DNA from 3 places in the Lysinibacillus sp. GW247-5R2A genome. Region 3 is predicted to be linked to each of the others. Evidence: riboswitches for the same ligand, from Rfam matches in the RefSeq annotation. Region 3 holds a riboswitch; each other region holds the start of a gene.

The links. A riboswitch is a leader RNA that binds a small molecule or an ion and turns the genes downstream of it on or off. The one in region 3 is predicted to bind lysine.
Region 1: another riboswitch for lysine. It lies ahead of AC07YC_RS10755 (aspartate kinase); the one in region 3 lies ahead of AC07YC_RS17775 (amino acid permease).
Region 2: another riboswitch for lysine. It lies ahead of AC07YC_RS21845 (transporter substrate-binding domain-containing protein); the one in region 3 lies ahead of AC07YC_RS17775 (amino acid permease).

What each region holds. Positions count from the first base shown of each region.
Region 1 covers NZ_JBWKZL010000006.1:42,196-47,377, reverse strand. Annotated here, with positions in the region: gene trxA (thioredoxin) at 1-277, shown strand, start outside; gene uvrC (excinuclease ABC subunit UvrC) at 398-2,188, shown strand; lysine riboswitch at 2,281-2,459, shown strand; gene AC07YC_RS10755 (aspartate kinase) at 2,590-3,816, shown strand; gene AC07YC_RS10750 (YslB family protein) at 3,907-4,341, opposite strand; gene AC07YC_RS10745 (succinate dehydrogenase cytochrome b558 subunit) at 4,614-5,182, shown strand, end outside.
Region 2 covers NZ_JBWKZL010000020.1:19,780-24,961, reverse strand. Annotated here, with positions in the region: gene AC07YC_RS21865 (toxic anion resistance protein) at 1-203, shown strand, start outside; gene AC07YC_RS21860 (DUF6501 family protein) at 253-450, opposite strand; gene AC07YC_RS21855 (amino acid ABC transporter ATP-binding protein) at 723-1,454, opposite strand; gene AC07YC_RS21850 (amino acid ABC transporter permease) at 1,467-2,192, opposite strand; gene AC07YC_RS21845 (transporter substrate-binding domain-containing protein) at 2,362-3,219, opposite strand; lysine riboswitch at 3,338-3,524, opposite strand; gene odhB (2-oxoglutarate dehydrogenase complex dihydrolipoyllysine-residue succinyltransferase) at 3,829-5,091, opposite strand; gene AC07YC_RS21835 (2-oxoglutarate dehydrogenase E1 component) at 5,180-5,182, opposite strand, start outside.
Region 3 covers NZ_JBWKZL010000012.1:3,060-8,241, reverse strand. Annotated here, with positions in the region: gene AC07YC_RS17785 (sensor histidine kinase) at 112-1,047, opposite strand; gene AC07YC_RS17780 (response regulator transcription factor) at 1,053-1,745, opposite strand; gene AC07YC_RS17775 (amino acid permease) at 1,909-3,372, opposite strand; lysine riboswitch at 3,454-3,630, opposite strand; gene AC07YC_RS17770 (CynX/NimT family MFS transporter) at 3,782-5,014, shown strand; gene AC07YC_RS17765 (hypothetical protein) at 5,081-5,182, opposite strand, start outside.

The DNA of each region.
Region 1 (5,182 bases), on a different contig from region 3:
AAGCGATATTAAAGAAGGGTTAGTATTAGTGGACTTTTGGGCTGCTTGGTGCGGACCTTGTAAAATGATTGGGCCAGTTCTTGAAGAAATGGACGCTGCAGGTAGTGCGGCTAAAATTGTAAAAGTTGACGTAGATAATAACCAAGGTACTGCTGCTGAGTATCAAATCATGTCAATCCCATCATTATTATTATTTAAAGATGGAGAATTAGTTGACAAAACTGTAGGCTTCCAACCGAAAGAAGCTTTAGAAGCATTTATCGCAAAACATGCGTAATGAATGAAGTTCACAAAAGCCGGACCATCAATTGATGTGTTCGGCTTTTTTTCGTTATATAATAAAGAAAGATAAAAATGATTCATTGAGGGGAATCTTACGTAGGGGGGCAGGTAGGTAATGAACGATTTAATTAAGCGTAAACTGGATATTCTACCAGACCAGCCTGGCTGCTATTTGATGAAAGATCGACAGGGGACAATTATATATGTCGGTAAAGCGAAGGTACTGAAAAATCGTGTTCGTTCTTATTTTACAGGAACACATGAAGGTAAAACGCAAAGACTTGTAAGCGAAATAGAAGATTTTGAGTATATCGTGACATCATCAAATATTGAAGCACTCATTTTAGAGCTGAATCTCATCAAACTGCATGATCCAAAATACAATGTCATGTTAACAGATGATAAGACGTATCCATATTTAAAAATTACGAATGAAAAACATCCTCGTCTAATTACGACACGTAAAGTAAAAAAGGATAAGGCTAAATATTTTGGACCGTATCCCAATGCCTATGCGGCAAGCGAAACAAAGAAGCTGTTGGACCGTTTATATCCACTACGAAAATGTGTGCAGCTACCTTCAAAAGTTTGTTTGTATTATCATATGGGTCAATGTATAGCACCTTGTGTGAAAGAAATTGATAGTCATGTTTATCAGGAAATGATTGAGGATATGACGAAGTTTCTTAACGGCGGCGTGGAGGCAGTCAAAAAGGAGCTTGAAGTAAAAATGCTTGCGGCTGCCGAAAGCTTAGAGTTTGAACGAGCTAAGGAGTTTCGTGATCAAATCGCCCATATTGATACAGTTATGCAGAAGCAAAAAATAGTATCAAGTGACACTACTAACCGTGATGTCTTTGGCTATGCTGTGGAAAAAGGATGGATGTGTGTCCAGGTTTTCTTCGTTCGGCAAGGTAAACTGATCGAGCGAGATGTTTCTATTTTCCCGATCTATCAAGACGCAGAGGAAGAGTTCCTAACATTTGTGGGACGGTTTTATGAAAAACCAGAGCATATTAAGCCAAAAGAAGTTTTTATTCCGCAAGCAATTGATGGTGCCATTTTAACGGAATTGTTAGGTATCAAAGTTCTTACGCCAAAAAGAGGTCAAAAAAAGGAGTTGGTAGATTTAGCGACGAAAAATGCTGAAATTGCAGTGTCCGCTAAATTCCAGCTTATCGAACGGCAGGAAGAACGTACTATTGGTGCATGCGAGGCACTTGGTGATGCGATGGGTATAACGACACCATTACGAATTGAAGCTTTTGATAATAGTCATATGCATGGAACAGACGCCGTATCTGCAATGGTTGTTTTCGTTGACGGCAAACCCGCCAAAAAGGAATATCGCAAATATAAAACCCGTACAGCAGCCAAGCATGATGATTATGGCGCTATGCAAGAGGTAATTCGTCGACGCTATATCCGTGTTTTGAAGGAAGGACTTCCATTACCGGATTTAGTGCTAATTGATGGTGGTAAAGGTCAAATGGAAGTTGCGCGTGAAGTATTAGAGGATGAATTAGGACTAGTTATACCTATTGCTGGTTTGGCAAAGGATGACAAGCATAATACATCTCAGCTATTGTTTGGTGATCCACCTGAGGTCATTGCTTTAAAACGCACAAGTGACGGTTTTTATTTACTACAACGAATACAAGATGAAGTCCATCGTTTTGCGATTACCTTCTTGCGTCAACAGCATGAAAAGCATGCTATCCAATCTGTGCTGGATCAAATTGAAGGTGTCGGTCCAAAACGAAAACAGCAATTACTGAAACACTTTGGTTCCGTGAAGAAAATACGGGAGGCTAGTGAGCTTGCTTTACAGGAAGCTGGGATGCCAGCTAATTTAGCAAATCAGATTTATGCCTATTTTCAGCAGGAGTCATTGTCAAAGGAATAGACATATGCTAAGGTTGTAAATAACATTGTGATCCAATGTTAACAGCCCACTTGTTAGATGAGGGCGGAAAAATTTAATATAATCACTTTTAAGGTGATGATAGAGGTGCAAGATTCAAAAGTAGCGCAAAAGAGGATGAACAAATCCTAAGACATTGCGTGAAAGGGGAGCTTGCCGAAGTACAGCATTGTTGTTTCCGCTGTTGTACTGGTTTTGCATTTAAAAAATGTAAGACTGCCGATTCTAAACGTTTCGGAGAGCTATCACACATGCGCAAGTTTTATATTGTACATGTTATAGGCAGCTTTCACGTTTTGTGAAGGCTGCCTTTTTAGTTTTCTAGAGGCAGTTTTACACCTTATTTTAGGTGAATTACATGACTGGGAAGGGAAGCAAAAGAAATGTCTAGAATAGTGATGAAATTTGGAGGGGCTGCTTTAGCATCGCCCGAACAAATTCAAGAGGCTGCACGAAAAGCAATTGCTGAAAGAGATAGAGGATTCGATGTGGTAGTAGTAGTTGGTGCGATGAGACAAACGATACAGGATGTGAAAATGAGCGTACTTCATTTCACGGATGATGTGTCAAAACGTGAATTAGATGCAGCTGTATCTTCATGCTCTCAGTTATCCAGCTCCGTGTTTGCCATTGCAATACAAGAAGCTGGCTATAATGCGGTGTCACTAACAGGCTGGCAGGCTGGCATTTACACGGATCATATGCATAGTCATGCAAGGATCAATCATATCGATGTTAGCCGTATCGATGAGCATTTGCTGCAAGGACAAATCGTCGTTATTGCTGGAGATCAAGGCATTGACAATGACCGAAATATAACAACGCTTGGGAAAGGTGGAGCGGAAACGACAGCCGTTGCACTTGCTGTTGCATTAGATGCTGAGCGGACAGATATTTACACGAATGTTGATGGTGTGTATACAGCAGATCCACGCTTTGTTGTAAAGGCACAAAAACTACAGGAAATTTCCTATGATGAAATGTTAGAGATAGCACATTTAGGATCACACATCATTCATCCACGTGCAGTGGAGTTAGCTAAAAAGTTTCAAATGCCAGTGATCATACGCTCTAGTTTAGTGGAGTCAGTAGGTACTTTATTGAAGGAGGAAGTAGAGATGGAGAAAAATTTAGTCGTGCGTGGTGTTGCCTTTGAATCAGATGTTATTCGTTTAACAATTGGGTATGATGCTTATTCACATGCTTCATTAGCGGATATATTTTCAACTCTTGCTGAAAATCGCATCAACGTGGATATCATTGTTCAAGCAATCATTGATGGATTAAAACCAACTGTGTCATTTTCGATTTTGAAAGAAGAATTTGCAGAAGCTTTACGTGTTTTAGAGGATAGTAAAGTATCACTTGGCTTTAGCTTTGCTGATTTCGAAATTGGATTAGCGAAAGTTTCGATAGTTGGCTCCGGTATGGTCTCGAATCCAGGTGTCGCTGCTCGCATGTTCGATTGTTTACGTCGTGAAAATATCCCAGTGAAGATGGTGAGCACCTCAGAAATTAAAGTGTCTGTTGTAGTACCGCAGGATGAAATGATTCGTGCAGCAAATGCACTGCATGATGAATTTAATTTAGAGCAGGCTCTTTACATATAATAATAGAAGAAACAGCATTTTCTGTAATTGTCCGAAATAAAAGGAAGGATTGTCATCCCGTTTAATGAATGGGGAGACAATCCTTTTTTGTTACTCTGTTGGAATTGTATGCATAATTCGTTCCTTCACGTCCCATTTGACTGTAAACATAACGTAATGTTGCTTTTCACGTTTTTCATCATAGCATTCTGTCAAATAGCCTTTAGCTAGCTGAATCTGTTCAGCAATAAATCCTGCCTCAAGTCTGAAGCTACGTTGTTTGATTTGCAATATTTCAGGGTCGTTTGTCAACTGGAAAATACGTCCGTCTTTTGATTCTTTCATTAGCTCTAATGTACCCCAGCAGGCATCTGCGAAAAATGCGATTAATTCGTCTTGACTTTTACATGGAAACTTACGCGCAAGCTCTTTACCTGCCCAATAAAGGACATCATCCTCATGTTTACCGAGTACAGAAGATAGAATATGATCGCGAATGATCTCATAACCAAAGGATGAGATTGTAGGAGATGGAGTGTTTAACATTGTTATCCTTCTTTCTTAGAATTTTCTTATAATTTAACGTTAATAAAGTAATGGTAGATTTTTCGAGAAAAAACGACGCATTATGCACTAGATTAGTTCTTTAATAAGCTCTATGAAAAACTCCGAGTTGCCTTGACGCTCGTAGCTCTTGAGAGTACAATAAACATGTCATAATATTGTACCATGATGAAATACACAGTCAATGAAGTATCATTTACAAAATGATGACTTCTTTTGTTGTGCTATTTTAAGTACTAAGGGGGGTAACAGTCTTGTCGAAAGATCGAGAGTTTTTATGGCGTCGCTTACATTCTCTACTTGGGATCATTCCAGTAGGTCTGTTTTTAACGATGCACCTGTTCATTAACTTTACAGCAACAGGCGGGGCAGATAGTTATAACGATGCTACCGCAGTAATGGAAAAGATTCCATTCCTTATCCTAGTTGAATGGATTGTCATCTATATTCCATTGATGTTCCATGCATTTTATGGAGTGTTCATTGCATTCACTGCTTCACCAAACACAGGACGTTTCAGCACATACCGTAACTGGATGTTCTCATTACAACGTTTCACTGGTGTATTCCTAGTGATTTTCATTGCATGGCATATTTTCCAAACTCGTATTCAAAAAGCACTTGGAGCACACGTTGATTACGACATGATGGCGAATATTGTTGCTAATCCATTCATGCTTGGATTCTACATTGTTGGTATTTTATCAGCAACTTTCCACTTATCTAACGGTTTATGGGCATTCCTAGTAAGCTGGGGTATTGTACAATCTCCTCAGTCTCAAAAGATTGCTACTTACGTAACAAACATTATTTTCGTAATTCT
Region 2 (5,182 bases), on a different contig from region 3:
ATGCACAGCTTGAGGAACGATTATCACAGACACAGGATCGTTTTGCAAGGCCTTCATTTGAGCAGCAAGTATCGAAATTCAAGGAAACACAGCATGAGCTACAAACAGCTATAAAAGATGTCTTCGCCCTACATACGGCGACTGAACAGGAAAAACAACAGTTGCAAGATGCGACGGATATAAGAGGCTATCAGAGGGACTAATGAAAAAAAGGGTGGCTCAGTAAATGATCTGAACCGCCCTGTCTTCTTTTTATGCAAAATAATCTTTATAGTAACCGCCGACATTGCCAGTGTTATCGATGATAAAAATGAACTCTTCTGTTTCATTTTTCACTTCATATTCTTTTCCAACTGTTAATACGTTTGATACTAAGTATTTTGATGCATTGGTATGTTTGCAAGTCACTGTTCTTAATGTTGGCGCATCTTTCCATTTTAAATGTAACATATTCTCTCTACCTCTCTTTACTAGCATAAAGCTAATGTCTAATGCTTATTTTATAATATTTTTAGGCTTTTGTGGAGAAAAAAGAAATACAATACCTAATCTATCCAAAAATAATTTTACATTTGAGGTGTTATGATGAGCTTTAGCGGTGTACCGCAATGGTTTTTTATTATTGCAATAGCATTTGTAATCTGCTTTGTCCTTTATGCAGAGTGGAATTCGAGAAAGTAAGTGAGTCGCTAAATTAGGACTCACTTTTTCATTTGTTGCCACTACTTTAATGTTCGTTTTAAAAACTCTTTCGTTCGATCATGTTGAGGGTTTATTAATACTTGTGATGGTGGGCCCTCTTCAACAATTACACCTTTATCCATGAAGACTACGCGATCTGCTACCTCTTTGGCAAATTCCATCTCATGCGTCACAATTAGCATCGTATTGCCTGCATCGGCCAATTGTCGCATGACTTTGAGTACCTCCCCTACCATCTCAGGGTCTAGTGCTGATGTAGGTTCATCAAAAAGCATCACTTCTGGATTCATGGATAATGCCCGGGCAATGGCTACGCGTTGTTTTTGTCCTCCTGAAAGCTGTCGAGGCTTTGCGTTTACATATTGATCCATCCCAACGATTTTTAAATATTTAAGCGCGGTTTCCTCCGCTTCCTTTTTCGAACGTTTTAAAACTTTTATTTGCCCCACTGTACAATTATTTAAAACATTGTGGTTGTTAAATAAATTAAATTGCTGGAATACCATTCCTAGATGTGTTCGATATTCTTGGATATTGTGTTTTTCGTCTAGGATGTCCTCCCCTTGATAAATAATTTGCCCGCCACTTGGTGTTTCTAATAAATTTATACAACGAAGTAAAGTGGATTTACCTGAACCAGAGGAACCAATTAAACAAACAACTTCCCCTTTTTCCACTTGAAAATTAACATCCTTTAACACTTGGTTACGTCCAAATGATTTACTTAAATGCTCGATTTTAATGACTGCCATTTGTGCGTCCCCCTAAATTGCTTCTTTTTGTTCTTTTTGATAAGCATCTGGTCCATCTAATCGTTTTTCAACATATAACAGAATACGTGATGCAGTAAATGTCATGATGAAGTAAAGAATACAAGCTACAAAGAATGATTCAAAATAACGGAAGTTGTTACCGGAGATTGATTTTGTTTGGAAGAATAATTCTGTTACTCCGATAACGTTTAATACGGCTGTATCTTTAATATTCATAATTAATTGGTTGCCTGTCGCAGGTAGTACGTTACGCGCTACTTGTGGTAAAACTACGTGAAGCATGATCTGGAAGTGATTCATACCGATAGCTGATGCTGCCTCATATTGACCATTATCAATGGATACAATACCACCGCGAACAATTTCCGCCATATAGGCACCTGTATTAAGCGAAACGACTAAAATCCCGGCTGTAATAAAGTGCATGTCTATGCCAAATGCAATATCTAATCCATAGTAGACAACCATAGCCTGTACAATCATTGGTGTACCACGGAAAAATTCAACATAGCATGTGAGTATAAAATTAATAAGCTTTAAGCCATAAAATTTCACACCTTTTTTACGAACTGGAATCGTATGCATAATTCCGATGAAAAATCCGATAAATGCACCAATAATTGTACTGATAGTCGAAATTAGTAACGTATAATACGCACCTCGTAAAAACATTTGCCAGTTATTTTCAATAATTGAAAGTATCCATTCAAGACTCATGATGTTCCTCCTAACAATGTCATGTTGCTTGCTATCTTTTTCCTGCCCTAGCTCTTTCTACTAGTCTATGTTTTATTTCGCTAGGACATTATCATTATGTAGAGAGGTTCTCATTTTAATAATGATGAAATGATAGTGCACGGACTAGCCACTAGTCCGTGCCATTTTTTTATTGTGCTGCTGGTTGCTGAGAAATAGCTTCTTCCATAATCGCTTGACGATCATCTTCAGAAATTCCTTTTAGAATTTCATTGATTTTATCAAGATTCGCATCTTCTTTACGTAAGCCTACAGCAATTGACGTATTTGAAAGATCTGTATCGAAACCCTCTTCAAATGCTACGTATGTGAATTTATCGTTGGCAGCAGCTGCGGAAATACCTTCTGGACGTTCTGCAACATAGCCATCAATTTTGCCTGCCTCTAAAGCTACACGCATAGCTGGGAAGCTTTCCATTGCCGTTTGTTTATTAACATCTTTGATTTGATCAATCACATTGTAGTTGGATGTATTAAGTTGTGATGTAATTTTTGCGCCAGCGAAATCTTGAATCGATTTGACCCCTTCATATTTGCTGCCTTTTTTAATAACCATGACAAAATCAGAAGTATAGTAGTTTTCTGTAAAATCAATTGTTTTCTTACGTTCTTCTGTTGGCGACATGCCCGCGATAATTGCATCAATTTTATTTGATTGTAGCGCTGGTACTAAGCCGTCCCATTCCATTTTAACGATCACTAATTCTTTGCCTAAGCCTTCAGCGATTTTTTTCGCCATTTGTACATCATAGCCGCCTGCATACTCTGCATTATCTGCAATTTTCACCGCGCCATTTGCATCATTTTGCTGTGTCCAGTTGAATGGTGGGTAGCCAGCCTCCATTCCAATTCGGAATTCACCGCCGCCTTTTTCCTTATCTACGCCAGCTTCTCCTGAACTGCCTTCTTTTTTGTCGCTAGTGCCACATGCAGCTAGCACAATTGCCGTCATGATAGAGATCATTACTAACAGCCATTTTCTTTTCATGTAAAACTCCCCTTTTCTGTAAAAAAATAAGACAACTGTACGAAAAAAGACCTAAGTTTTGTGAACTTAGGTCTTACCTTTTATGACAGTTGCCCAAATCCTCACTATTATTCCATGTTTCCGAGATAGCACAACCTAGTAAACTTGGAATTGAATTTACTAGGACAGTCCTGCACTTATTCACTGCAGACCCAGCATAAAAGTACGAGCTCCTTTTATACTTCGGCGATATTTCCTTCTTCATTGCGTCTTTGTTTGCTTGTACTCAACAATGAACTAATAAATACCGCGCCTCTACCTCACTGTTATATGTTAGTGAGGTTTGTTTATTTAATTGATATTTAGATACTACTATAAAACTAGTATGTACGTCAAGAGAGTTTTATCATTTTTCTGACTAATGCCAATATTAGGGTATTATGCTTGACCTATCCATTGTTAATCTATGTATTTTTGTCAATATATCAGCCCGAAAACCACAAATTTTTACGATCAATGGTTTTTATTCTAAGTAAATAGTTTCGTATTTTCATAATCACTAAAGACTTTAGTGATACAGAAAACCAAGAAAAAAACCCTGTAAAACAAAGTTTACAGGGTTTAAAGGAATTATGAATTTAATAATAAATCTTCAGGATTTTCGATTAATTCTTTAACTGTTTTTAAGAATCCTACAGAATCTTTTCCATCGATGATACGGTGATCATAAGAAAGTGCTACATACATCATTGGACGGATTTGAACTTCACCATTTACTGCAACTGGGCGGTTAACAATTGAGTGCATACCTAAAATACCAGCTTGAGTACCGTTCATAATTGGTGTTGACATTAATGAACCGAATACACCACCGTTTGTGATTGTGAATGATCCACCAGCCATGTCATTTAAGCCTAGTTTTTTCTCACGAGCTTTAGTCGCTAAGCTAGCGATATCTTTTTCGATTTCTGCGAAGTTTTTGCTGTTTGCATCGCGTACAACTGGTACTACTAAACCTTCTTCAGTTGATACTGCAATACCGATATCAAAGAAGTTATTTAAATGTAATTCATCGCCAACGATTTGAGCGTTTACGTATGGGTATTTTTTCAGTGCTGCAACAACCGCTTTTGTGAAGAATGACATGAAACCAAGTTTGATGTCGTTTGCTTTAACAAACTCTTCTTGTTTACGTTTACGAAGTGCCATGATGTTTGTCATGTCAATTTCGTTGAATGTTGTTAACATGGCTGTTGATTGTTTAACTTCTAATAAACGTTTTGCAATTGTTTGACGACGACGGCTCATTTTTTCAATTGTTACACGGTCAGAATTAGCTGCTGGTGTGAATACAACTGGGCCACCTGTAGTTGCTACTGGTGCAGGTGTAGGTGCTGCTACTGCTGGTGCTGTACCATGTGCTGATACATCTTGTACACGAACACGGCCTTGTGGATCTACTGGAGATACCGCTGCAAGATCGATGCCTTTTTCACGTGCAAGTCGACGTGCCGCTGGAGATGCGATAACACGCTCACCAGAAGTTTCTTCTACTACAGGAGCTGCTGCAACTGGTGCTGTAGGAGCCGCTTGTGGCGCTGCTGGAGCTGGAGCTGCTTCAGCTGGTGCTGCCGCTGCTGGTGCAGCTGCTGCGCCTTCGCCTGCTTCTACGATAGCAATAACTTGACCTACTAGTACAGTATCGCCTTCTTCAGCTAAAATTTGTGTTAATACACCTGCTTCTTCAGAAATGATTTCAGCGTTTACTTTATCTGTTTCAAGTTCAACGATGAATTCACCTTTTTCAACGCGATCGCCCACTTTTTTAACCCACTGTGCGATACTACCTTCTGTAATCGATTCTGCTAATTCAGGGACTTTAATTTCAGCCACTTTCATTTCCTCCTTTGATTAACGTGCATGACGCACATAAAAGGGCTACTGCTGATGGGCAAGTAGCCCAGCTATCAATATTTATATGTTA
Region 3 (5,182 bases):
AATTTCATTATAAAAAATGAAACTCTCTAATTTATTACTGGATTCTTACAAATTTCTTAAGAGCATAAGAAAAGCCTGTAAAGCACAATAAAAGCTCTACAAGCTGTGGTTTCAATACATCATTCGTTTTAATGCAATGGTAAAAATGGTCTTTTTATAGGGAATACTTGATAACTGGATGGAACCGTCCATCATTTCCACTAATCGCTTTGTAATCGTTAAACCTAAGCCACTCCCCTGGAAGGATTTATTGCGAGAGTCCTCTAGCGTGTACATTCTCTCAAAAACACTATCAATATGGTATTCATCGATTCCTTTACCACAATCCCATACATCTATATAAATAGTCGTTTCATCATTTCTTACGGTTAAACCAATTATATTACCATCCGCACCATAGGCAAGAGCATTGGATAAAAGATTGTTGAGAACCCTATCTAACGCTTCTTCATTGCCAAGGGCATACATAGGTGTTTCAGGGATTGTAATAGTAATATTTAGTCCCATCGACGTGACCATATCGTAAAATGATAATATATTTTTACGGCTAATTTCACAGACATTGATTTTAGTGATTGGATAATCTGTATCCCCTGCCTCTAATTTGGCAAGATCGAAAAATGTATGAATAATTTTTAATACTTCTAATGTTTTAGCATGTACGCCCGCTAATAGTCTTTGACGCTCCTCTTCACTAGTTGAGCTCTGAAGCTGAAGCATTTCAATATAGCCTAACACAACCGTTAAAGGCGTTTTTAAATCATGTGAAATATTGGCCAGCATTTTTTTCATGGAATCTTCCATTTTGCGATGAGTCGCCTGAACTTTTTGGTGATGGTCCAGCCAAACGTTTATCGAAATAAGTAGCTGTTGAGTTTGTAAATTGCTCGTAGTTACCAAAATCTTTTCGTTACTTTTTTCTTGAACAATGGCTTGGAGTTTTTCATTCATATATTGGATCGTCTGATTTTGTTCTGTTTTTGTTTTCCACTGAAAAATAACTATTCCTATAAGCACTACAATTATGATTAATAGAATGATTATCATATCTGTTATCCTTCTAACTTATAGCCAATTCCCCACAGCGTCTTAATATATTGGGGGTTGGATGGATCATCTTCAATTTTTTCGCGTAGCCTTCGAATATGTACATTAATAATATTTTCATCACCGTAATAGGCATCTTTCCATATTAGCTGATAAATTTGCTCTTTCGTAAAAACTCGGTTACGGTTTGTTACAAATAGCTTTAAGATGGCAAATTCCTTTGATGTTAGCTTCACTGCCTGTCCATTTTTATTTATTGAGAAATTAACAATATCTATCTTTAAATGGCCTATAACTATTACATCTTGTTTGTGATCTATTTGGCCAGCGTATTTTGTAGCTCTTCTAATAACCGCCTTTACGCGAGCTGAGAACTCTAGCATAGAAAATGGCTTAGCAATATAATCGTCTGCCCCTAATCCCAAGCCAAGCGCTTTATCTACATCACTATCCTTTGCGGACATAATGATGATAGGAAGTGCTGCCTGTTCTCGAATGACTTTTAAAACTTCTAATCCATTAAGCTTAGGAATCATAATATCTAGGATGACTAAATCAAAGGTTTGATTTAAACAATATTGCAATGCCTCTTCTCCATTATTGGCAGTGGTGACTTCGAAGCCCTCCAATAATAAAAAATTCGCTACCATTTCGCGAATAGCCTCATCATCTTCCACTAGTAAAATATGTTTTTGCATTTTCATGCACCTCTCTCTACTAGAAAGTCAAAAATCACACTTCCATATCTATAGTATATTACCATATATATGACATTAATTTAGTAATAATTTTAAAGGTCTCTAGATAAAAAAAGCTGTTCCATCTACCATCATACAACGGTTTATAGAACAGCTCTTCTATTTAATTTTCCACTTTTAAATCACAATCTTTAAGGGGAAGCATTTTTGTTTTATATTTAATTTTGTACCCTAGCCATAGCAATAGGAATAATGGAATGCCAATATAGGAAACAAGGATACCATACCAATCGATTGTACCTCCGATAAACGCTGTGTAATTCTGTCCAATTACAACAATCATACAAATAGTAAAGGCGAATAGTGGACCGAATGGGTATAGCTTTGCTTTATACGGTAATAGCTTTGGATCTAAGCCTTGCGCCTCGAAAGCACGACGGAAACGATAATGACTAAATGCAATACCTAGCCAAGCAATAAAACCTGACATCCCAGAGGCATTTAAAAGCCAGATATAAACTACCCCATCACCAAAGAATGATGCTAAAAACGCTACACAGCCTACAGCTAATGTTGCGATCAATGCATAAATCGGAATACCTCGACGACTTAGCTTTGCAAAGAATTTAGGAGCATGACCATCCACTGCTAATTGCCATAGCATACGTGAAGATGCATACAATCCAGAATTACCTGCTGATAGCATAGCCGTTAAAATAATGGCATTCATTAAGGAGGCAGCAAAAGCAATGCCTAAACGATCAAACACGAGCGTAAATGGAGAAACAGCGATATCCTCCGATAATAAGCGCTCATCTGTGAATGGAATCAACATCCCTATAGCAGCAATAGCTAAAATATAAAATAAAATAATACGCCAAAACACCGATTTTACTGCCTTCGGTATATTTTTTCCAGGATCATCTGTTTCCCCTGCTGTTACACCAAGTAGCTCTGTTCCTTGGAATGAAAATCCTGCTGCAAGGAAAATACCAAATGTAGCAAGGAAACCACCATGGAATGGTCCATCACTAATAAAGAAATTTGTAAAACCAACTGGTGCCTGTCCACCTAAAATACCAAAAATCATTAATATGCTAATAATAATAAATACAATGACCGTAGCCACTTTAATCATCGCAAACCAATATTCACTTTCACCATAGCTCTTTACAGACAATAAATTAAATGTCAGTACAATTACAATAAACAATACTGTCCAAAGTGCTGACGAGCTATCTGGGAACCAATATTTCATAATTAATGACACTGCCGCAATTTCGGCTGCAATCGTAATTGCCCAGTTATACCAATAGTTCCAGCCTAGTGCAAAGCCTAGCGCGGGATCTACAAATTTTGTCGCATACGTACTAAAAGAACCCGAGGATGGCATATAGGCAGCCATTTCCCCTAAACTGGTCATTAAAAAATATACCATAATACCGATTAAGGCATAGGCAAGTAATGCGCCTCCCGGTCCTGCCTGTGCAATGGCACCACCACTGGCTAAAAATAGCCCTGTACCAATTGTACCGCCTAAAGAAATCATTGTGATATGACGGCTTTTTAATTCTTTTTTCAGCTCCGGTGCTTTATGGCCGAGCTGATTTACTTTTATTTCACTCACGATATAGCTTCCTTCCTATTTATGAGGCAAAAAAATGCCATCACATGAACAATGTGATGGCTAAGTTAATCCTCAGTTTTCCTAAACGATAGCTCAACACGTTGTACAAACGTGACAGTTCTGTTCCTTTCGGAGACAGCCCCAGCATGAGGTTTTCAAGTCCCCTCACACTTCGGCAATATTTCCTTTCAACTAATCTCTTCAATGCTTGTCATTTCAATTAGCTTACTTATAAATATCGCGACCTCTACCTCATTACAAACATGAGGCATATAATTATTAAATTTATGATGTTTACTATACTAACATAAGACCTAAGACATTTCAATATAACCATTAATGTTTTGTATTTTGTGAATTTTCCACTATTTTTAATAGTGTGATAAAGTGTTATAGTAGTTCAATTAGAATGGTAATAACAGGGGGAATTATTTTGACTTTACATGATCATTCCGCTAGCTACCCGAATAGAAAAATTAGCTGGAAGGGAACAACCTTATTATTAGTTTTTGGAATAATATTTATCGCGTCTACGTTACGAATGCCACTAACGGTTGTGGGTCCAATTGTATCCTTTATCCGTGACGATCTTGGTATTTCCAATGTTCTAGCCGGGTTTTTGACAACTATTCCATTGCTTGCTTTTGCCATTATATCACCGTTCGCACCAGTTGTAGCACGAAAGCTTGGGCTTGAGCTAACCTTATTTTTATCTACGATTTTATTGGCCTTAGGAATTGTACTACGCTCCCTCGGTACAACAGGGTTACTTGTATTTGGCACAGTGCTCATTGGCGTAGCCATATCATTTGGAAATGTGTTAATTCCAGGATTATTAAAGTTAAAATTTCCATACCATGTAGGGTTATTAATGGCATTTTTTACCATGTCGATGAACTTAACGGCTGGGCTTGGAGCAGGTATTAGTTATCCAATAGCTAATTCCTCACTAGGTTGGCAAGGGGCATTGGCTGTGGCGCTTATATTAGTCGTATTAACGATTTTAATTTGGATACCGCAATTGAAATTGAATAAGCCAGAACCAGCTACTACGGCCCCAAAAACAGGTAAACCTCTTTGGAAATCACCTGTTACATGGGCAGTAACCGGTGCAATGGGCTTACAATCTTTATTATTTTATACGACAGCAGCTTGGATTCCTGAAATTTATATTGCGCAGGGATTGGCTCCTGATAAAGCTGGTTGGATGTTTTCTATTATGCAATTCTCACAAGTCCCCATGGCATTGGCTGTCCCCATTATTGCTGGTAAAATGACTTCACAAAGACCACTTGTCCTTATGTTTACATCGTTTTATTTAGTAGGATTTGTCGGTGTTGTAATGGAATGGACAACATTGGGGATATTATGGATGATCCTTCTAGGTTTAGCAGGTGGAGCTTCATTTGCATTAGCAATGATGTTCTTTACACTTCGTACGCGTACAGCATTTGAAGCCGCTGATCTATCAGGTTTTGCACAATCATTGGGCTATTTATTCGCTGCCATTGGGCCGATTCTTTTCGGATACCTCCATGATTTATTTGGTGGGTGGAATATTGCAGGTTGGCTCTTTGTTGTTGTAGCTATGACACTCTTCCTATGTTCCATGCGAGCTTCTAAAGATGAATATGTCCATTAAGTATAAGCAGATGGGGAAGTGATTGATTTGACCCCCATCTGCTTTTTGTCTATATCCATTTCTTTTTTAATGTTTGAGTAAGGCTAGCAGTTCCGCAAGTTCCTCTGTTGTGCTCTTGGTACGTGCCTTAATAGCAGTAAAAACAGGGATCGCCTCTTGAAGGAGTAA